One region of the Faecalimicrobium sp. JNUCC 81 genome, then DNA from elsewhere that is predicted to be linked to it. Evidence: a T-box and tRNA genes for the amino acid it is inferred to sense, from the RefSeq annotation. Region 1 holds a T-box; the other regions hold tRNA genes.

Region 1 (9,728 bases):
TTAATGGATAGCGTAAGACCTCTTACAACTAATATAGCACTAGAGATGGGATACGCATTTGGAACTCATCAAGAAATGTTATTTGCAACTGGGGTTGTATTATTTACATTCATATTAATATTAAATTTAATACTAAACAAACTTTCAAACAAGGCGGTAGATTAATATGAGAAAGTTAAAAGAAAATATATTAAAATTATTAATTTATTTATCAGCAATATTTACAGTAGCAACATTAGTTGTAATTGTAGGATATATATTTATAAACGGAATTGGTGGAATAAATCTAAAATTCTTATTTAGTAATTATTCTGCATCAGGAGATGGTGGAATATTACCAATGATAGTAACAACAATATATATGGTTGTCCTTTCTATAGCGGTAGCTACACCGATTGGGATTTTATCAGCAATATATTTACAAGAATATGCTAAAAAAGGAAAAATGGTAACTGCAATAAGATTTGCTACAGAAAGCTTAGCAGGTATACCATCTATAATATATGGATTATTTGGAGGAATTTTCTTCGTAGTAACATTAGATATGAAATATTCTATATTATCAGGAGCATTAACAGTAGCGATAATAATATTACCAGTAATAATAAGAACTACAGAAGAATCATTAAAGACAGTGCCTCAAAACTATAGAGAAGCATCTTTAGCTTTAGGATCAACAAAGTTTCAAACTTTATATAAGGTAGTGCTTCCAAGTGCTATACCAGGGATACTATCAGGGCTTATATTATCAGTAGGCCGTGTTATAGGAGAATCAGCAGCTATATTATTAACAGCAGGAACGGTTGCTCAAATGCCAGGTACAATATTTGATAGCGCTAGAACACTAACTGTTCAAGCATATTTACTAACTAAAGAGAAAGGCGATATATCTGGAGCAGCAAGTATTGGAGTTGTTTTAATAATACTAGTATTATCATTAAATATGATAGCTAAAATTGTTGCAAAGAAATTAAATAAGGCAAATTATTAAATAAATTTTACGAGGTGTAAAAATGAATTCAAATAATGAAATAAAATTAAAAATAAGAGACTTAGATTTATTTTATGGTGATAACCAAGCACTGAAAAAAATAAATATGAATATAAAAGAGAATAAAGTAACAGCATTAATAGGGCCATCAGGATGTGGAAAATCTACATTTTTAAGAACTTTAAACAGAATGAACGACCTTATAGATAATGTAACTATAAAAGGAAATATAGAAGTTGATGGAGAAGATATATATAAGAGTGAAGATGTTATAAAGTTACGTACAAAGGTTGGAATGGTATTTCAAAAACCAAATCCATTCCCAATGAGTATTTATGATAATGTAGCATACGGACCTCGTACACATGGAATAAGAGATAAAAAAGAGCTAGATAAAATAGTTGAAGAAAGTCTAAAAGGTGCAGCTATATGGGATGAGGTAAAAGACAGATTAAAGTCATCAGCACTTGGCTTATCAGGAGGACAGCAACAACGTATATGTATAGCTAGAGCTATAGCTATGAAGCCTGAAGTAATCCTTATGGATGAGCCTACATCAGCTCTAGATCCAATATCAACTTTAAAAGTTGAGGAATTAATAGAAGCATTAAAATATGATTATACAATTGTAATAGTTACACATAATATGCAACAAGCAGCACGTGTTTCTGATGATACAGCATTTTTCCTAAATGGAGAAGTAGTAGAATTTAATGACACAAAAACTATGTTTACTAGCCCGGAAGACAAACGTACAGAAGACTATATAACAGGTAGATTTGGATAAAATCTATATAACAAAATCTAAAAGGAGTTTTTAAGATGGTTAATACGAGTTTAGAGCTAGATATAAATACTTTAAAGCAGTACACTATAAAAATGATGCAAAGGTGTGAAAAAGCTTTGGGGTCATCTGTAGATTGTATGATAAGAAAAGACTTAGAAGGTTCAAAAAAAATTATAAAAGAAGATGAAGAGATAAATACATTAAGAGAATATATAAGAGATAGAAGTATTGAATTGATGGCATTAAAGCAACCTATGGCAAGGGATTTAAGATATGTATATGCTCTAGGAAATATAGCTATAGAATTAGAAAGAGTAGGAGATTATGCATCTAATATTGCAGCTGAAACATTAAAAATAGGGGATGAGCCTTATATAAAGGCATTAATAGATATTCCTAAAATGACAAATGAATGTAGAGAAATGCTTTTAGCAGTACTTGAAGCTCTAGAAAATGAAGATGAAAAATTAGCATATGATACAGCTCTAAGAGATGAAAAAGTAGATAGTTTATATGAGATAATTCATGAAGATTGCTTAAATATAATGAATGAAAATCCAGAAACGATAAATCAAGGTGTAAGACTTTTATTTGTAGGAAGATACCTTGAAAGAATAGGTGACCATATCACTAATGTATGTGAAAAAGTTATTTATGCAATCAATGGAAAAATGATGGAAATAGGATAAGACAGGTGTCTTATCCTATTTTTGTAATACTTATTGACATAAAGCCGTATAAATATAAGTATGAATATTTTATATACAAAAAATATAATTAAAAATTTACCAAAAATATATTGAAAAAACGTTTTCTAAATAATATTATTTATATTAAGAAAGGTTTTTTTAAATAAGGGGGATCTTAATATGGAATATAATGTGGCAGAAGTAGTTAACAAAGTTATTGAAGATGTAAAAGTTAGAAATAAAGGAGAAAATGAATTTCATCAGACAATAGAAGAAGTACTACACTCATTAGAACCGGTATTAGAGAAGCATCCAGAATACATAAAGGAAAGTATATTAGAAAGAATAGTAGAACCTGAAAGACAAATAATGTTTAGAGTTCCTTGGGTTGATGATAATGGAAATGTTAAAGTTAATAGAGGATTTAGAGTACAATTCAATAGTGCAATAGGGCCTTATAAAGGTGGTTTAAGATTCCATCCATCAGTTAATTTAGGAATAATAAAATTCTTAGGTTTTGAGCAAATATTTAAAAATTCCTTAACAGGTCTACCAATAGGTGGAGGAAAAGGTGGATCAGATTTTGATCCTAAAGGAAAGTCAGATAGAGAAATAATGAGATTTTGTCAAAGTTTTATGACTGAATTATATAGACATATAGGACAACATACGGATGTTCCTGCAGGTGATATAGGAGTAGGAGCTAGAGAGATAGGATTTTTATTTGGACAATATAAAAAGATAAGAAACTCATATGATGCAGCAGTATTAACAGGTAAAGGATTAACGTATGGAGGTTCCCTTGCTAGAAAGGAAGCAACTGGATTTGGTGTTATATACTTTGTAAATGAAATGCTAAATTATCACAAACATTCACTAGAAGGTAAGAGAGTTGTTATATCTGGATCTGGAAATGTTGCTATATATGCAGCTCAAAAAGCGCAGGAATTTGGAGCTAATGTAGTTGCAATGTGTGATTCTGCTGGATATGTAATTGATGAAAATGGTATAGATATAGAATTAATAAAACAAATAAAAGAAGTAGAAAGAAAAAGAATAAGAGAGTATGCTAATAGAAAAGAAGGTAGTCAATATTTTGAAGGACAAAAAGGTATATGGTCTGTTAAATGTGATATAGCTCTTCCATGTGCAACTCAAAATGATATAAGTATAGAAGAAGCTAAATTATTAGTAGAAAATAATGTGCTTGCTATTGGAGAGGGAGCAAATATGCCTTGTACAAATGAGGCAGTAGAATACTTCTTAGAGAAGGGAATATTAGTAGCTCCAGCTAAAGCTGCAAATGCAGGTGGAGTTGCAACATCAGCTCTTGAAATGTCTCAAAATAGCATGAGGCTTTCATGGACATTTGAAGAAGTAGAGGAAAAATTAAAAGGTATAATGATAAACATATTTGAAGCTTCAAAAAATGCAGCAGAAGAATATGGACACAAAGGAAACTATGTAGTTGGAGCTAATATAGCAGGATTCTTAAAAGTTGCAGAAGCTATGATGAGCCAAGGGATAATATAATAAATAAAAAAATGATTACCTGAATTTAGGTAATCATTTTTTTATTTATTATATTCTTATTGTAAAATTTAATAATAATAAAATATATCTGACAATAAATATTAATAATGTACTTGTCAAAATATAAGTAGATTACATTTATATAAAAAATAGACTTTAAGCAAGAACATTAAAAAAACATAGGAAATATATCGACAAATTACATATTTATGGAGATAATAAAATAAAGATTATAAGATTATAGCTTATATAAACTATAATTTAAGAGCTAGGAGGAATATAATTGAAGCTAGAAAAAATTGGAATGAGGACGATTAAAAGCGGTATAGCTGTAAGCTGCTGTGTAATGGCAGGAAAATATATAGTACAAAATCCAATGTATTCGGCAGTAGCATGTATAATATCTATGAAAGATACAGTAACGGGTTCCCTTAAAGCAGGACTTGATAGAATAAAAGGAACTATAATAGGTGGTATAATAGGTTTCTTAATGGTACTTATTAAGCCAGGAGATCCGATTTTATGTGGATTAGGTGTTATCGCAACTATATATATTTGCAATGCCCTTAAATTAAATACAGCAATAACTGTTGCAAATGTAGCATTTACATCTATATATTTGGGTGTAATAGATAGTGATCCAGCAATATATTCTTTTAATAGAATAGTTGATACATCTGTGGGTGTTATAACTGGAATAGTAATAAATTATCTATTAGCAAGACCAAACTATTTAGGTAATGTTAAAAATGAACTAGTCAAATTTGAAAAAATGGCATTAGAATCTATAAAGCATAAGATAGTAAATAAAGAGAAGTTAAATATAGCAAAATTTGAAAAAGAAATTAAAAAATTAGAAGGTATATATAAAAAACTTGTAGATGAATCAAGATATAGTAGAGATGAAATAAACACTGATAAAGTTGGAGAAGCTATGAATATGTGTAAAGAGATATATTCTCATGTACACGCTATAGAATTACTAAACAAGAAGTTGTATTTGAACAATAAAAATCATAAAAATTTAAAGATGTTATATAAAACTGAAAATATTGAATGGGACATAGATGAAGAAAAAAGTCCTGTATTTAATTATCATTTAAGTAAGATAATAGAAGAAATGAAAACTCTTCACGAAATTAACAAATCTAACTAACAATCCATAAATAAAATATAGTGCCTCTGTGAATATTAACTTATATAAGAGACTAGGAGGTACTATATGAATTCTATAAATATAAACCCAAAAATCCTTGAAGAATATAAAATGAAGCTTTTCAAAGAATTAGTAAAATCTGTTTGGTATGAGGACATAGAAAAAATAGAAGAAATACCTATAAAAGTACTAGGAGATAATTTGAATGATAATTTTGATAATGAAACGATTATAAATTTAATGAGAGTAATAATGGGATTAGATCCAACTTATGAGTTTGATTATTCATTGGTAGACATGTTAAATGAAGCAACAAATTTAAAGGAGATTAACACTCCTATAATATCAATAATAAAGCAAGCATGTAAACACTGTGATAAAAATAGCAAAGAAGGTGCATGTTTAATTAAAAATAAGCATAGTAATTGTAATGAGACAAATACTTGTAACGCATGTGGAGAATGTATATCAAAATGTAGCCTAGGAGCTATATCAGATAAAATACAGTTTATTCCTATGATAAATCTTTTAAAAGAAGAAACTTGCCCAATATATGCTATAGTAGCACCGGCCTTTATAGGTCAATTTGGTTCAGAAGTTACTCCAGGTAAGATAAGGACTGCTCTTAAGAAAATTGGATTTGAAGATATGATAGAAGTAGCTCTAGCTGCAGACATGCTTACAGCAAAGGAGGCTTATGACTATTGCGATCATATGAAAAGTCATGAAGAAGGATATTATATAACAAGTTGTTGTTGTCCAGTATGGGTAGGATTAATTCAAAATAGCTTTCCAGAAATTTTAGAAAATGTGTCTCCATCTGTATCGCCTATGATTGCATGTGGAAGGGCAATAAAAATATTAAATTCTAAAGCAAAAGTAGTTTTTATAGGTCCTTGTATTGCAAAGAAAAAAGAAGCAACTATAGATGAGATAAAAGATGCTATTGATTTTGTATTAACATTTAAAGAATTAGAAGATATTTTTGATGCTTTAGAAATAAATCCATCCGAATTAGAAGAAGAAAATAGAGTTGAGGCATCATATTCAGGTAGAGTTTATGCTAGGACTGGAGGAGTAAGTAAGGCAATACAGATATCTTCAGAGAGAATAAATAAAGATATTAAATTTATTTCTCAATCATTTTCAGGTGTCAAAGACTGTAGAGAAGGACTGCAAAAGGTTATTAATAAAGAAATCGATGCAACGTTTATAGAAGGTATGGGTTGTGTTGGTGGATGTGTAGGTGGACCTAAGAGAATTATAAACGTAGAAGAGGGGACAAAGTATGTTAATGAATACTCAGAAAGTACAAAGATAGAGACGCCTTTTGATAATTTAAATGTATTACAATTTTTGACTGCTATAGGAATTAAAAAAGTAGAATCATTAGGAGAGAAAGAAGAAGAACAGATTTTAAAAATATTTAGTAGGGATATAAAAAATAGCAAGTAATTAGTGCAAATAACATTTGAAGAAGAAATTGTATGAGAGGGAGATTTGGGGGATGAAAAATAAATCTAATAAAATTATTTCAATAGTTATAGCTAGTTTAGTTATTATAGTAGGTGTATTAGGGCTTAAAACTTTCACAACAAAAAATGTTGAAGAAACCAGTGTATATAGCGAAAGAAGAGATGTTTTTGATAAAATAAAGAATGAAACTGTGGCTAATATAATGTATGAAGCAACATCTCAAACACATAAAGGCCCGGGACCTAGTCCGAAAAAAATAGCATATATAACTATAGATGATGGACCATCTAAATATACAAATGAGATACTAAAAACCTTAAAAAAGAATGATATAAAAGCTACATTTTTTATGATAGAAGGAAATATGAAAAATCATAAAGAAGAAGTAAAAAATGTACAAAAAGAAGGTCATAGTGTAGGATTCCATAGTGTAAGCCATGATATAAAACAGCTTTATAAAAGTCCTGAAACAACATTAAATGAGTTTGAAACTTGCAATAATACATTTTATGATATAACAGGAGATGTATCAAAACTAATAAGATTACCTTATGGAAGTAAGCCCTATATGCCGGATGGATCTCATGATATTTTAGATCAAAATGGATATCTAATGTGGGATTGGAATTTGGATACAGAAGATTGGAGAGCAACAACAGATAAAATCGTAAGTAATGTATTATACTATGGAAGAGACAGACAACACCTAGTAATTTTAATGCATGAAAAAGAACAAACAGTAAAGGCCTTAGATGGTATGATAAAGATATTAAAAGAAAGAGGATATACAATACTTCCAATAAAAGAATACATGAAACCTATGAATTTCTGGGATAAAAATTTATAAAATGTTGTTTTAACCTATACGGATTAACTAATTTGTATTTTATAAGTCATATATTGTTAAAATCTAATTATGGAGTGAGTTTGAAATTTTACTGAAAGTATAAATATTTAAATTAACATATATATTATCAGAAGTAATTGACAATAATAATATTAATTAGATATAATTAAACAATAAATTAAAATAAAAACTATGATAAAGAGGAGTATGTAAATACTACTAAAAGAGAGGAAGACTCACGGGCTGAGAAGTCTTCTAAGTATAGGTTTGCAGAAGGTAGCTTTGGAGTTTCTAAACTGAACTAATAGTAAGTTTAGACGGGTGGAATCGTTAAATTCTATTAAGAGCCAAAACTTTACTAGTAAAGTGATGGAATTAAGGTGGTAACGCGAGCTTTTCGTCCTTATTTAAGGATGAAAGGCTCTTTTTTTATAATCAAAGATATTTAAATTATAATATTTAGCTAACATGTCGCTCAAAGCGAATTTTAATTAATAATAAAATAAAAGGAGGTAATATAATGGAAAATACAAATTTATCAAAAACGTATAATCCTAAAGATTTTGAGTCAAGACTTTACTCAAAATGGCTAGAAGATGGGCTATTTAAATCTAAGCCAAACCCAAATAAAAAACCATTTACAATAATGCTACCACCGCCTAACATAACAGGGCAATTACATATGGGACATGCACTTGACCATACATTACAAGACATACTTATAAGATGGAAGCGTATGGACGGTTATGAAGCTTTATGGCAACCGGGAACAGACCATGCTTCTATAGCAACAGAAGTTAAAGTTGTTGAAAGAATAAAAGAACAAGAAGGAAAAACTAAGTACGAAATAGGAAGAGAAGAATTCCTAAAAAGAGCTATGGACTGGAGAAATGAATTTGGTAGAAAGATAGTAGACCAAATGCAACAGTTAGGAGATTCTTGTGATTGGGATAGAGAAAGATTCACAATGGATGAAGGATGTAATGAAGCAGTTACAGAGTTCTTTGTGAAACTATATGAAAAGGGTCAAATATACAGAGGAAACAGAATAATAAACTGGTGTCCAGATTGTAAGACTACTTTATCGGATGCTGAGGTTGAACATGAAGAGCATGATGGTAAATTCTATCATATAAAATACCCAATAAAAGGTAGTAATGAATTCTTAGAAATAGCTACAACTAGACCAGAAACAATGATTGGGGATACAGGTATAGCAGTAAATCCTGAAGATGAAAGATATAAGCACTTAGTAGGAAAACATGCAATACTTCCTATGATAGATAGAGAACTTATAATAGTTGCTGATGATTATGTTGATTTAGAGTTTGGAACAGGAGCAGTTAAGATGACTCCAGCCCATGACCCTAATGACTTTGAAGTAGGTCAAAGACATAATCTTGAAAAGATAAACGTAATGAACGAAGATGGAACTATGAATAAGTTAGCTGGTAAGTATGAAGGTATGGACAGATATGAGTGTAGAAAGCAACTTATAGCTGACTTAGAAAAAGAAGGATACTTAATAGCTATAAAAGATCATAATCACAATGTTGGTTCTTGTTACAGATGTAGAACAGTAGTTGAACCAAGATTATCTGATCAATGGTTCGTTAAGATGGACGAATTAGCTAAACCAGCTTTAGATATACTTAAAAACAAAGACTTAGAATTTGTACCAGATAAATTTGATAAAACATATTCTCAATGGTTAGAAAACATAAGAGACTGGTGTATATCAAGACAATTATGGTGGGGTCACCAAATACCAGCTTACTACTGTCAAGAATGTGGTGAAGTTGTAGTTTCAAAAGAAATGCCTAAAGCTTGTAAGTGTGGACACACTAACTTCAAGCAAGACGAAGATGTACTAGATACATGGTTTAGTTCTGCATTATGGCCTTTCTCAACATTAGGATGGCCAAACAATACAGAAGAATTAAACTACTACTATCCAACAAGTGTACTTGTTACTGGATACGATATAATATTCTTCTGGGTAGTAAGAATGGCATTTGCAGGAATGTTCTGTATGGATCAAACTCCATTTAAGCATGTATTAATACATGGCCTAGTTAGAGACTCAGAAGGTAGAAAGATGAGTAAATCTCTAGGAAACGGAATAGACCCATTAGAAGTAATAGACCAATATGGTGCTGATGCATTAAGATTCATGTTAGCAACTGGAAATTCTCCAGGAAATGACATGAGATTCTACATGGAAAGAGTAGAATCATCAAGAAACTTTG
Region 2 (6,159 bases), 320 kb from region 1:
CGAGTTCGAATCTCGTTTCCCGCTCCAAAACAAAACAATGTGGGTGCATAGCTCAGCTGGATAGAGCAACGCCCTTCTAAGGCGTGTGTCCGGGGTTCGAATCCCTGTGCGCTCACCACATTCATAGGGGATTCGCCAAGTCGGTAAGGCATAGCACTTTGACTGCTACATGCGTAGGTTCGAGTCCTGCATCCCCTGCCAAGTAAATATTGTGATCCATTAGCTCAGTCGGTAGAGCACCTGACTTTTAATCAGGGTGTCCCGCGTTCGAGTCGCGGATGGATCACCAATGGAGAGGTGTCCGAGTGGTTTAAGGAGCTGGTCTTGAAAACCAGTGATGCTTAACGGCACCGTGGGTTCGAATCCCACCCTCTCCGCCAAATGCCCAGATAGCTCAGTCGGTAGAGCAGGGGACTGAAAATCCCCGTGTCGGTGGTTCGATTCCGCCTCTGGGCACCAATAATGTGGCGGTATAGCTTAGTTGGCTAGAGCGTTCGGTTCATACCCGAAAGGTCACAGGTTCGACTCCTGTTACCGCTACCAATATATGTGGACCATTAGCTCAGTTGGTTAGAGCGCCCGGCTCATAACCGGTAGGTCCGGGGTTCGAGTCCCTGATGGTCCACCACTTTTAGATTAAAGTAATATCGAGGTATAGCGCAGTTTGGTAGCGCACTTGGTTTGGGACCATGGGGCCGGGGGTTCGAGTCCCTCTACCTCGACCAATATATATATGGTGGGTATAGCTCAGTTGGTTAGAGCGCCAGATTGTGGCTCTGGAGGTCGTGAGTTCGACTCTCATTATCCACCCCATAAAAGTAAGGCGACATAGCCAAGTGGTAAGGCAGTGGACTGCAACTCCTTGATCCCCAGTTCGAATCTGGGTGTCGCCTCCATAAATGTGCGCCTATAGCTCAACTGGATAGAGTGTCTGACTACGAATCAGAAGGTTAGGGGTTCGAGTCCCTTTGGGCGCACCATATACGCGGGATTATAGCTCAGCTGGGAGAGCACCTGCCTTACAAGCAGGGGGTCACAGGTTCGAGCCCTGTTAATCCCACCAGTAACCTCTAGTGAAATTCACTAGAGGTTTTTATTTTACCTTTTTATTTTACGTAGTAATGTATATGAATTATATAAACTGTCAAAATTCATAGTATATGTAAACTATGGAGGATAAAATATGTCTAAAAGAAATAAGATTGATAAAGATAAGGAAAAACAAAAAATAATGAAAGAGATAAAAAGAGCTCAGGTAGAAGTTAAAACTGCAGAGCATTTTTTTCAATTTGTTAGTGATCCAGAATTAGTAGATGTTGCCATATATGATTTAGAGGCTAAAAAATCTAGATACAGATATCTAATAAGGATGGCAAAAGAAAAAGGTATAAAAAAATCTTTGAAAGAATCTTTAATCGAAGCAATGGCTAAGTAAACTTAAGGAGATGATGATTTGTATATAGTTTTTGGGAATGAAATAATTGACAGTAGTGAAATAAAAGTGGCTATAGAAGAAAATAGTGAATTTATAGTTGAAAAAGATATGACTAAAGGTAGTAAAAGAGAAGACACTTTAGCTTATCAAATTAGTATAAGTATAGATGAACTAAATGAAATAATAAAAGAAAACTATGAACTAGATGATATAGAACAAGAAGATTTATTTGATGAATATATGACATTAGCTGATGAATTAGCTATGGAATTAGAAGAACTAATGCCAGAAGATGTTATAATGAATGCTAGAGCGTATAAATGGGATAATTCAGATAATACTATAAAGGTAGTAATAGCCATGGCACATGAAGAATTAGGTGAATTAAAACTTTCTGATATAACAAAGAGGTTATTATCTCAAGTTGATTAATAATGCATAAAAATATAAAACTAAAAATCATAAATTAGCACCAATTGATTATAATTTAAATACATAAATAGATATGTACGAATAGATTATTTTATAAAAATTATAAATTATTTTATAAAATAATCTATTTTACATAATATAAAAAGGCACATATTGCTTGAGTTATTATACTATCTATGGAAAATAGATTGATTATATTAAATAGCTTATTTGGATTTAATTTATAGATAAAAATATTTAAATCATATCTTTATAAACAAATTTAAATATAACTTTTAAATTATTTTTATAATGAATAGATTTCTCAAATTAAGTGATATTCATGGTTTTAGCTTGTAAGTTAAAAATAACAGTAAAAAATATCACAAAAAGTATTGACGATATAAAGTTAAGATGGTATAGTATTACTTGTCCTTAAGAAAAGGGCAAATAAATAAAAAACAACAGAAAAAAGTTGACAAAGTTAAATGGCTTTGGTAAACTAAGGAAGTTGAAAAAATAAGCACCAAAATGGTTGCTTAAAATGAACTTTGAAAATTAAACAGTAGGTTAATTTATAGAATTTGAAACAACCAAACAAAGCCAGATATATAACAGTATCTGAGCCCAAGTCAAAACTTATATTTAAGAGTTTGATCCTGGCTCAGGATGAACGCTGGCGGCGTGCCTAACACATGCAAGTCGAGCGATTTCCTTCGGGAAAGAGCGGCGGACGGGTGAGTAACGCGTGGGTAACCTGCCCTGTACACACGGATAACATACCGAAAGGTATGCTAATACGGGATAACATGAGAGAGTCGCATGGCTTTCTTATCAAAGCTCCGGCGGTACAGGATGGACCCGCGTCTGATTAGCTAGTTGGTAAGGTAACGGCTTACCAAGGCGACGATCAGTAGCCGACCTGAGAGGGTGATCGGCCACATTGGAACTGAGACACGGTCCAAACTCCTACGGGAGGCAGCAGTGGGGAATATTGCACAATGGGCGAAAGCCTGATGCAGCAACGCCGCGTGAGCGATGAAGGCCTTCGGGTCGTAAAGCTCTGTCCTCAAGGAAGATAATGACGGTACTTGAGGAGGAAGCCCCGGCTAACTACGTGCCAGCAGCCGCGGTAATACGTAGGGGGCTAGCGTTATCCGGAATTACTGGGCGTAAAGGGTGCGTAGGTGGTTTCTTAAGTCAGAGGTGAAAGGCTACGGCTCAACCGTAGTAAGCCTTTGAAACTGAGAAACTTGAGTGCAGGAGAGGAGAGTAGAATTCCTAGTGTAGCGGTGAAATGCGTAGATATTAGGAGGAATACCAGTTGCGAAGGCGGCTCTCTGGACTGTAACTGACACTGAGGCACGAAAGCGTGGGGAGCAAACAGGATTAGATACCCTGGTAGTCCACGCCGTAAACGATGAGTACTAGCTGTCGGAGGTTACCCCCTTCGGTGGCGCAGCTAACGCATTAAGTACTCCGCCTGGGAAGTACGCTCGCAAGAGTGAAACTCAAAGGAATTGACGGGGACCCGCACAAGTAGCGGAGCATGTGGTTTAATTCGAAGCAACGCGAAGAACCTTACCTAAGCTTGACATCCTTTTGACCTCTCCCTAATCGGAGATTTCCCTTCGGGGACAAAAGTGACAGGTGGTGCATGGTTGTCGTCAGCTCGTGTCGTGAGATGTTGGGTTAAGTCCCGCAACGAGCGCAACCCTTGCCTTTAGTTGCCAGCATTAAGTTGGGCACTCTAGAGGGACTGCCAGGGATAACCTGGAGGAAGGTGGGGATGACGTCAAATCATCATGCCCCTTATGCTTAGGGCTACACACGTGCTACAATGGGTGGTACAGAGGGCAGCCAAGTCGTGAGGCGGAGCTAATCCCTTAAAGCCATTCTCAGTTCGGATTGTAGGCTGAAACTCGCCTACATGAAGCTGGAGTTACTAGTAATCGCAGATCAGAATGCTGCGGTGAATGCGTTCCCGGGTCTTGTACACACCGCCCGTCACACCACGGAAGTTGGGGGCGCCCGAAGCCGGTTTGCTAACCTTTTGGAAGCGGCCGTCGAAGGTGAAATCAATAACTGGGGTGAAGTCGTAACAAGGTAGCCGTATCGGAAGGTGCGGCTGGATCACCTCCTTTCTAAGGAGAATTGCCTACTGTTTAATTTTGAGGGTTCATTAGAACATCTCAAAAATAGGGCGTAGCCCGAAATATTACTTTGAGTAACGGATGTTATTGAACGTATGTGAAATAATATCGTTGACGAAGTACGTTAGTACCTTGAAAACTGCATAACATTTAGTGATATGACATCATTTTATATATATGAAGAAGATAACTTCTAAAAATATCAATGACAAGATAAGTCGTTAAAATATCAAACTTTGAGTAACGGAATAAACTGAACGTATGTGAAGTTTGTTCGTTTACGAAACACTTTAATAACTGGTCAAGTTATTAAGGGTGCAGGGCGGATGCCTTGGCACTAGGAGCCGATGAAGGACGCGATAAGCTGCGATAAGCTTCGGGGAGTTGCACGTAAACTTTGATCCGAAGATTTCCGAATGAGGAAACTCACTTAGAGTAATGTCTAAGTATCGTTAAGTGAATACATAGCTTAGCGAGGGGAACCCGGGGAACTGAAACATCTAAGTACCCGGAGGAAAAGAAAGAAATTCGATTCCGTAAGTAGCGGCGAGCGAACGCGGAACAGGCCAAACCAATGAAGTTTTCTTTGTTGGGGTTGCGGACATGCAATATGGATGCAATATCGTAAGTGAAGAGAGTTGGAAAGCTCCGCCATAGAAGGTAATAGCCCTGTAATTGAAACGAGAAAGCTACTAGCATGATCCAGAGTACCACGGGACACGTGAAACCCTGTGGGAAGTAGGAGGGACCATCCTCCAAGCCTAAATACTACCTAGTGACCGATAGCGCATAGTACCGTGAGGGAAAGGTGAAAAGAACCCCGGGAGGGGAGTGAAATAGAACCTGAAACCCTGCACTTACAAGCTGTGGGAGCACATTATTTGTGTGACCGCGTACTTTTTGTAGAACGGGCCAACGAGTTACGTTAAGTAGCAAGGTTAAGCACTTAAGGTGCGGAGCCGTAGCGAAAGCGAGTCTTAAATGGGCGCTTAAGTTACTTGACGTAGACCCGAAACCGGGCGACCTATCCATGAGCAGGTTGAAGCGAAAGTAAAATTTCGTGGAGGACCGAACCCACGAGCGTTGAAAAGCTCGGGGATGACTTGTGGATAGCGGTGAAATTCCAATCGAGCCCGGAGATAGCTGGTTCTCCCCGAAATAGCTTTAGGGCTAGCCTCAAGGTTGAGAGAAGCGGAGGTAGAGCACTGAATGTCTTAGGGGGTATTGCACTTACCGAAGACTATCAAACTCCGAATGCCGTATTCTTATACTTGGGAGTCAGACTGTGGGTGATAAGATTCATAGTCGAAAGGGCAACAGCCCAGATCGTCAGCTAAGGTCCCTAAATGTACGTTAAGTGGTAAAGGATGTGGGATTGCACAGACAACCAGGATGTTGGCTTAGAAGCAGCCACTCATTTAAAGAGTGCGTAATAGCTCACTGGTCGAGTGATCCTGCGCCGAAAATTTCCGGGGCTAAAACGTACTACCGAAGCTACGGCATCATTATGATGGGTAGGGGAGCTTCGTATGCAGGCTGAAGCGTGACCGTAAGGACGCGTGGACAGTATACGAGTGAGAATGTTGGCATGAGTAGCGAGACGTGGGTGAGAATCCCACGGGCCGTAAACCCAAGGTTTCCAGGGGAAGGTTCGTCCGCCCTGGGTTAGTCGGGACCTAAGCCGAGGCCGAAAGGCGTAGGTGATGGACAACAGGTTGATATTCCTGTACCGCCAATAAACGCTTGAGAAATGGGATGACACAGTAGGATAAGCTAACCACACTGTTGGTTATGTGTGGCTAAGTACTGAGGCAGTCAAGATAGGCAAATCCGTCTTGATAATGCTGGGGTACGATGGGGAGCGAAATTTAGTAGCGAAGTAGCTGATTTCACACTGTCAAGAAAAGTCTCTATCGAGTTTAAAGGCGCCCGTACCTCAAACCGACACAGGTGGGTGAGGAGAGTATCCTAAGGCCAGCGAGAGAACTATTGTTAAGGAACTCGGCAAAATGACCCCGTAACTTAGGGAGAAGGGGTGCCATCCTTTGGATGGCCGCAGAGAATAGGCCCAAGCGACTGTTTACCAAAAACACAGGTTTCTGCTAAGTCGCAAGACGATGTATAGGAGCTGACGCCTGCCCGGTGCTGGAAGGTTAAGGG
Region 3 (6,159 bases), 330 kb from region 1:
CGAAGGCGGCTCTCTGGACTGTAACTGACACTGAGGCACGAAAGCGTGGGGAGCAAACAGGATTAGATACCCTGGTAGTCCACGCCGTAAACGATGAGTACTAGCTGTCGGAGGTTACCCCCTTCGGTGGCGCAGCTAACGCATTAAGTACTCCGCCTGGGAAGTACGCTCGCAAGAGTGAAACTCAAAGGAATTGACGGGGACCCGCACAAGTAGCGGAGCATGTGGTTTAATTCGAAGCAACGCGAAGAACCTTACCTAAGCTTGACATCCTTTTGACCTCTCCCTAATCGGAGATTTCCCTTCGGGGACAGAAGTGACAGGTGGTGCATGGTTGTCGTCAGCTCGTGTCGTGAGATGTTGGGTTAAGTCCCGCAACGAGCGCAACCCTTGCCTTTAGTTGCCAGCATTAAGTTGGGCACTCTAGAGGGACTGCCAGGGATAACCTGGAGGAAGGTGGGGATGACGTCAAATCATCATGCCCCTTATGCTTAGGGCTACACACGTGCTACAATGGGTGGTACAGAGGGCAGCCAAGTCGTGAGGCGGAGCTAATCCCTTAAAGCCATTCTCAGTTCGGATTGTAGGCTGAAACTCGCCTACATGAAGCTGGAGTTACTAGTAATCGCAGATCAGAATGCTGCGGTGAATGCGTTCCCGGGTCTTGTACACACCGCCCGTCACACCACGGAAGTTGGGGGCGCCCGAAGCCGGTTTGCTAACCTTTTGGAAGCGGCCGTCGAAGGTGAAATCAATAACTGGGGTGAAGTCGTAACAAGGTAGCCGTATCGGAAGGTGCGGCTGGATCACCTCCTTTCTAAGGAGAATTGCCTACTGTTTAATTTTGAGGGTTCATTCCTTCAAAATTAGTACTTTGAAAACTGCATAACATTTAGTGATATGACATCATTTTATATATATGAAGAAGATAACTTCTAAAAATATCAACGACACGATAAGTCATTAAAATATCAACTTTGAGTAACGTAATAAACTGAGTGAATACGAAGTTTGTTCGTTGACGAAACACTTTAATAACTGGTCAAGTTATTAAGGGTGCAGGGCGGATGCCTTGGCACTAGGAGCCGATGAAGGACGCGATAAGCTGCGATAAGCTTCGGGGAGTTGCACGTAAACTTTGATCCGAAGATTTCCGAATGAGGAAACTCACTTAGAGTAATGTCTAAGTATCGTTAAGTGAATACATAGCTTAGCGAGGGGAACCCGGGGAACTGAAACATCTAAGTACCCGGAGGAAAAGAAAGAAATTCGATTCCGTAAGTAGCGGCGAGCGAACGCGGAACAGGCCAAACCAATGAAGTTTTCTTCGTTGGGGTTGCGGACATATCATAAACGAAGAGGTCATCGTAAGTGAAGAGAGTTGGAAAGCTCCGCCATAGAAGGTAATAGCCCTGTATTTGAAACGATAATTCTTTAGATATGATCCAGAGTACCACGGGACACGTGAAACCCTGTGGGAAGCAGGAGGGACCATCCTCCAAGCCTAAATACTACCTAGTGACCGATAGCGCATAGTACCGTGAGGGAAAGGTGAAAAGAACCCCGGGAGGGGAGTGAAATAGAACCTGAAACCCTGCACTTACAAGCTGTGGGAGCACATTATTTGTGTGACCGCGTACTTTTTGTAGAACGGGCCAACGAGTTACGTTAAGTAGCAAGGTTAAGCACTTAAGGTGCGGAGCCGTAGCGAAAGCGAGTCTTAAATGGGCGCTTAAGTTACTTGACGTAGACCCGAAACCGGGCGACCTATCCATGAGCAGGTTGAAGCGAAAGTAAAATTTCGTGGAGGACCGAACCCACGAGCGTTGAAAAGCTCGGGGATGACTTGTGGATAGCGGTGAAATTCCAATCGAGCCCGGAGATAGCTGGTTCTCCCCGAAATAGCTTTAGGGCTAGCCTCAAGGTTGAGAGAAGCGGAGGTAGAGCACTGAATGTCCTAGGGGGTATTGCACTTACCGAAGACTATCAAACTCCGAATGCCGTATTCTTATACTTGGGAGTCAGACTGTGGGTGATAAGATTCATAGTCGAAAGGGCAACAGCCCAGATCGTCAGCTAAGGTCCCTAAATGTACGTTAAGTGGTAAAGGATGTGGGATTGCACAGACAACCAGGATGTTGGCTTAGAAGCAGCCACTCATTTAAAGAGTGCGTAATAGCTCACTGGTCGAGTGATCCTGCGCCGAAAATTTCCGGGGCTAAAACGTACTACCGAAGCTACGGCATCATTATGATGGGTAGGGGAGCTTCGTATGCAGGCTGAAGCGTGACCGTAAGGACGCGTGGACAGTATACGAGTGAGAATGTTGGCATGAGTAGCGAGACGTGGGTGAGAATCCCACGGGCCGTAAACCCAAGGTTTCCAGGGGAAGGTTCGTCCGCCCTGGGTTAGTCGGGACCTAAGCCGAGGCCGAAAGGCGTAGGTGATGGACAACAGGTTGATATTCCTGTACCGCCAATAAACGCTTGAGAAATGGGATGACACAGTAGGATAAGCTAACCACACTGTTGGTTATGTGTGGCTAAGTACTGAGGCAGTCAAGATAGGCAAATCCGTCTTGATAATGCTGGGGTACGATGGGGAGCGAAATTTAGTAGCGAAGTAGCTGATTTCACACTGTCAAGAAAAGTCTCTATCGAGTTTAAAGGCGCCCGTACCTCAAACCGACACAGGTGGGTGAGGAGAGTATCCTAAGGCCAGCGAGAGAACTATTGTTAAGGAACTCGGCAAAATGACCCCGTAACTTAGGGAGAAGGGGTGCCATCCTTTGGATGGCCGCAGAGAATAGGCCCAAGCGACTGTTTACCAAAAACACAGGTTTCTGCTAAGTCGCAAGACGATGTATAGGAGCTGACGCCTGCCCGGTGCTGGAAGGTTAAGGGGATCTGTTAGAGCAATCGAAGCAGTGAACTTAAGCCCCAGTAAACGGCGGCCGTAACTATAACGGTCCTAAGGTAGCGAAATTCCTTGTCGGGTAAGTTCCGACCCGCACGAAAGGCGTAACGATTTGGGCACTGTCTCAACAATAGACTCGGTGAAATTGTAATCCCGGTGAAGATGCCGGGTACCTGCGACAGGACGGAAAGACCCCATGGAGCTTTACTGTAGCTTGACGTTGGGTCTTGGTACTACATGTACAGGATAGGTGGGAGACTTTGAAGCATGAACGCCAGTTTGTGTGGAGTCATCCTTGGGATACCACCCTTGTAGTACTGGGATCCTAACCAGAGGCCTTGAATCAGGTCTTGGGACACCGTCAGGTGGGCAGTTTGACTGGGGCGGTCGCCTCCCAAAGAGTAACGGAGGCGCTCAAAGGTTCTCTCAGTACGGTCGGAAATCGTACGAAGAGTGTAAAGGCAAAAGAGAGCTTGATTGCAAGACATACAGGTCGAGCAAGGACGAAAGTCGGACTTAGTGATCCGGTGGTTCCGCATGGAAGGGCCATCGCTCAACGGATAAAAGCTACCCTGGGGATAACAGGCTTATCTCCCCCAAGAGTCCACATCGACGGGGAGGTTTGGCACCTCGATGTCGGCTCATCACATCCTGGGGCTGTAGTAGGTCCCAAGGGTTGGGCTGTTCGCCCATTAAAGTGGTACGCGAGCTGGGTTCAGAACGTCGTGAGACAGTTCGGTCCCTATCCGTCGCAGGCGTAGGAAATTTGAGGAGACCTGTCCTTAGTACGAGAGGACCGGGATGGACGTACCTCTGGTGTACCAGTTGTTCTGCCAAGGGCATGGCTGGGTAGCTATGTACGGAATGGATAAGCGCTGAAAGCATCTAAGCGCGAAGCCAACTTCAAGATAAGATTTCCCACCGTAAGGGTAAGACCCCAGGAAGACTACCTGGTTGATAGGTCGAAGGTGTAAGTGCAGTAATGTATTTAGCTTATCGATACTAATAGGTCGAGGACTTGACCTCAATTTAAAATGATAATTTCAATAAATGTTTGCAGTTTTCAGAGTATTAATTTCTATATTTAATAAACTTAAAATGTTTAAAAATATAGAAAAAAGTATTGACCTTTTTAATAAAAAGTGTTAATATAATACTTGTCCAAGAAATGGATATAAAAAATAATGTGGTTACAATAGCAAAGAGGATACACCTGTTCCCATTCCGAACACAGAAGTTAAGCTCTTTAGCGCTGATGGTACTTGGTGGGCAACTGCCTGGGAGAGTAAGACGTAGCCACGTGGTATGCCGAAGTGGCGGAACTGGCAGACGCACAGGACTTAAAATCCTGCGGGACTTACCTCTCGTACCGGTTCGATTCCGGTCTTCGGCACCATATATACATTTAATATCGCGGAGTGGAGCAGTTGGCAGCTCGTCGGGCTCATAACCCGAAGGTCGTAGGTTCGAGTCCTGCCTCCGCAACCAATTAAATGGCCCATTGGTCAAGCGGTCAAGACACCGCCCTTTCACGGCGGTAACAGGGGTTCGATTCCCCTATGGGTCACCAATTAAATATGCGGGTGTAGCTCAATGGTAGAGTTCCGGCCTTCCAAGCCGGCTGTGAGGGTTCGATCCCCTTCACCCGCTCCAGATTAAACGTATGGGACTATAGCTCAGCTGGGAGAGCACCTGCCTTACAAGCAGGGGGTCACAGGTTCGAGCCCTGTTAGTCCCACCATTTGCGGCCTGGTAGTTCAGTTGGTTAGAATGCCAGCCTGTCACGCTGGAGGTCGAGGGTTCGAGTCCCTTCCAGGTCGCCAAAACTTAATGTGGGAATATGGCTCAGTTGGTAGAGCAATTGACTGTTAATCAATGGGTCACAGGTTCGAGTCCTGTTATTCCCGCCAATTTGCTAGTGTGGCTCAACGGTAGAGCAGCTGACTTGTAATCAGCAGGTTGTAGGTTCGATTCCTATCACTAGCTCCATAAACACGGAGGATTTCCCGAGCGGCCAAAGGGGGCAGACTGTAAATCTGTTATCGACGATTTCGGTGGTTCGAATCCACCATCCTCCACCAAAAAGTTAAGCTGCGGATGTGGCGGAATTGGCAGACGCACCAGACTTAGGATCTGGCGCCTATGGCGTGGGGGTTCGACTCCCTTCATCCGCACCAACTTAATTTTAAAACAAAACAATGTGGGTGCATAGCTCAGCTGGATAGAGCAACGCCCTTCTAAGGCGTGTGTCCGGGGTTCGAATCCCTGTGCGCTCACCACATTCATAGGGGATTCGCCAAGTCGGTAAGGCATAGCACTTTGACTGCTACATGCGTAGGTTCGAGTCCTGCATCCCCTGCCAAGTAAATATTGTGATCCATTAGCTCAGTCGGTAGAGCACCTGACTTTTAATCAGGGTGTCCCGCGTTCGAGTCGCGGATGGATCACCAATGGAGAGGTGTCCGAGTGGTTTAAGGAGCTGGTCTTGAAAACCAGTGATGCTTAACGGCACCGTGGGTTCGAATCCCACCCTCTCCGCCAAATGCCCAGATAGCTCAGTCGGTAGAGCAGGGGACTGAAAATCCCCGTGTCGGTGGTTCGATTCCGCCTCTGGGCACCAATAATGTGGCGGTATAGCTTAGTTGGCTAGAGCGTTCGGTTCATACCCGAAAGGTCACAGGTTCGACTCCTGTTACCGCTACCAATATATGTGGACCATTAGCTCAGTTGGTTAGAGCGCCCGGCTCATAACCGGTAGGTCTGGGGTTCGAGTCCCTGATGGTCCACCACTTTTAACTTAAAATAATGTCGAGGTATAGCGCAGTTTGGTAGCGCACTTGGTTTGGGACCATGGGGCCGGGGGTTCGAGTCCCTCTACCTCGACCAATATATATGGTGGGTATAGCTCAGTTGGTTAGAGCGCCAGATTGTGGCTCTGGAGGTCGTGAGTTCGACTCTCATTATCCACCCCATAAAATGATCCATTAGCTCAGTCGGTAGAGCACCTGACTTTTAATCAGGGTGTCCCGCGTTCGAGTCGCGGATGGATCACCAATTTGTATTTTGTATGGCGACATAGCCAAGTGGTAAGGCAGTGGACTGCAACTCCTTGATCCCCAGTTCGAATCTGGGTGTCGCCTCCACAAATCAATGCCGAAGTGGCGGAACTGGCAGACGCACAGGACTTAAAATCCTGCGGGACTTACCTCTCGTACCGGTTCGATTCCGGTCTTCGGCACCATA

The links. The T-box of region 1 lies ahead of JNUCC81_RS17030 (valine--tRNA ligase). A T-box ahead of a tRNA ligase gene usually reads a tRNA of that ligase, here a tRNA-Val.
Region 2: it encodes a tRNA-Val, which carries the amino acid that the T-box ahead of JNUCC81_RS17030 (valine--tRNA ligase) is inferred to sense. The anticodon was not compared.
Region 3: it encodes a tRNA-Val, which carries the amino acid that the T-box ahead of JNUCC81_RS17030 (valine--tRNA ligase) is inferred to sense. The anticodon was not compared.

What each region holds. Positions count from the first base shown of each region.
Region 1 is NZ_CM132203.1:3,466,811-3,476,538, reverse strand. It holds gene pstC (phosphate ABC transporter permease subunit PstC) at 1-165, shown strand, start outside; gene pstA (phosphate ABC transporter permease PstA) at 167-991, shown strand; gene pstB (phosphate ABC transporter ATP-binding protein PstB) at 1,014-1,778, shown strand; gene phoU (phosphate signaling complex protein PhoU) at 1,814-2,467, shown strand; gene gdhA (NADP-specific glutamate dehydrogenase) at 2,648-4,000, shown strand; gene JNUCC81_RS17045 (FUSC family protein) at 4,284-5,156, shown strand; gene JNUCC81_RS17040 ([Fe-Fe] hydrogenase large subunit C-terminal domain-containing protein) at 5,223-6,611, shown strand; gene JNUCC81_RS17035 (polysaccharide deacetylase family protein) at 6,664-7,479, shown strand; T-box leader at 7,663-7,887, shown strand; gene JNUCC81_RS17030 (valine--tRNA ligase) at 8,000-9,728, shown strand, end outside.
Region 2 is NZ_CM132203.1:3,791,508-3,797,666, reverse strand. It holds tRNA gene JNUCC81_RS18640 (tRNA-Gly) at 1-27, shown strand, start outside; tRNA gene JNUCC81_RS18635 (tRNA-Arg) at 42-118, shown strand; tRNA gene JNUCC81_RS18630 (tRNA-Gln) at 126-201, shown strand; tRNA gene JNUCC81_RS18625 (tRNA-Lys) at 214-289, shown strand; tRNA gene JNUCC81_RS18620 (tRNA-Ser) at 292-380, shown strand; tRNA gene JNUCC81_RS18615 (tRNA-Phe) at 384-459, shown strand; tRNA gene JNUCC81_RS18610 (tRNA-Met) at 467-543, shown strand; tRNA gene JNUCC81_RS18605 (tRNA-Ile) at 552-628, shown strand; tRNA gene JNUCC81_RS18600 (tRNA-Pro) at 649-725, shown strand; tRNA gene JNUCC81_RS18595 (tRNA-His) at 737-813, shown strand; tRNA gene JNUCC81_RS18590 (tRNA-Cys) at 823-896, shown strand; tRNA gene JNUCC81_RS18585 (tRNA-Arg) at 904-980, shown strand; tRNA gene JNUCC81_RS18580 (tRNA-Val) at 988-1,063, shown strand; gene JNUCC81_RS18575 (DUF2508 family protein) at 1,184-1,435, shown strand; gene JNUCC81_RS18570 (hypothetical protein) at 1,454-1,867, shown strand; rRNA gene JNUCC81_RS18565 (16S ribosomal RNA) at 2,488-3,990, shown strand; rRNA gene JNUCC81_RS18560 (23S ribosomal RNA) at 4,299-6,159, shown strand, end outside.
Region 3 is NZ_CM132203.1:3,798,508-3,804,666, reverse strand. It holds rRNA gene JNUCC81_RS18810 (16S ribosomal RNA) at 1-817, shown strand, start outside; rRNA gene JNUCC81_RS18805 (23S ribosomal RNA) at 1,041-3,942, shown strand; rRNA gene rrf (5S ribosomal RNA) at 4,102-4,218, shown strand; tRNA gene JNUCC81_RS18795 (tRNA-Leu) at 4,224-4,312, shown strand; tRNA gene JNUCC81_RS18790 (tRNA-Met) at 4,329-4,404, shown strand; tRNA gene JNUCC81_RS18785 (tRNA-Glu) at 4,412-4,486, shown strand; tRNA gene JNUCC81_RS18780 (tRNA-Gly) at 4,496-4,569, shown strand; tRNA gene JNUCC81_RS18775 (tRNA-Val) at 4,582-4,657, shown strand; tRNA gene JNUCC81_RS18770 (tRNA-Asp) at 4,663-4,739, shown strand; tRNA gene JNUCC81_RS18765 (tRNA-Asn) at 4,751-4,826, shown strand; tRNA gene JNUCC81_RS18760 (tRNA-Thr) at 4,831-4,905, shown strand; tRNA gene JNUCC81_RS18755 (tRNA-Tyr) at 4,913-4,997, shown strand; tRNA gene JNUCC81_RS18750 (tRNA-Leu) at 5,010-5,093, shown strand; tRNA gene JNUCC81_RS18745 (tRNA-Arg) at 5,119-5,195, shown strand; tRNA gene JNUCC81_RS18740 (tRNA-Gln) at 5,203-5,278, shown strand; tRNA gene JNUCC81_RS18735 (tRNA-Lys) at 5,291-5,366, shown strand; tRNA gene JNUCC81_RS18730 (tRNA-Ser) at 5,369-5,457, shown strand; tRNA gene JNUCC81_RS18725 (tRNA-Phe) at 5,461-5,536, shown strand; tRNA gene JNUCC81_RS18720 (tRNA-Met) at 5,544-5,620, shown strand; tRNA gene JNUCC81_RS18715 (tRNA-Ile) at 5,629-5,705, shown strand; tRNA gene JNUCC81_RS18710 (tRNA-Pro) at 5,726-5,802, shown strand; tRNA gene JNUCC81_RS18705 (tRNA-His) at 5,812-5,888, shown strand; tRNA gene JNUCC81_RS18700 (tRNA-Lys) at 5,895-5,970, shown strand; tRNA gene JNUCC81_RS18695 (tRNA-Cys) at 5,986-6,059, shown strand; tRNA gene JNUCC81_RS18690 (tRNA-Leu) at 6,069-6,157, shown strand.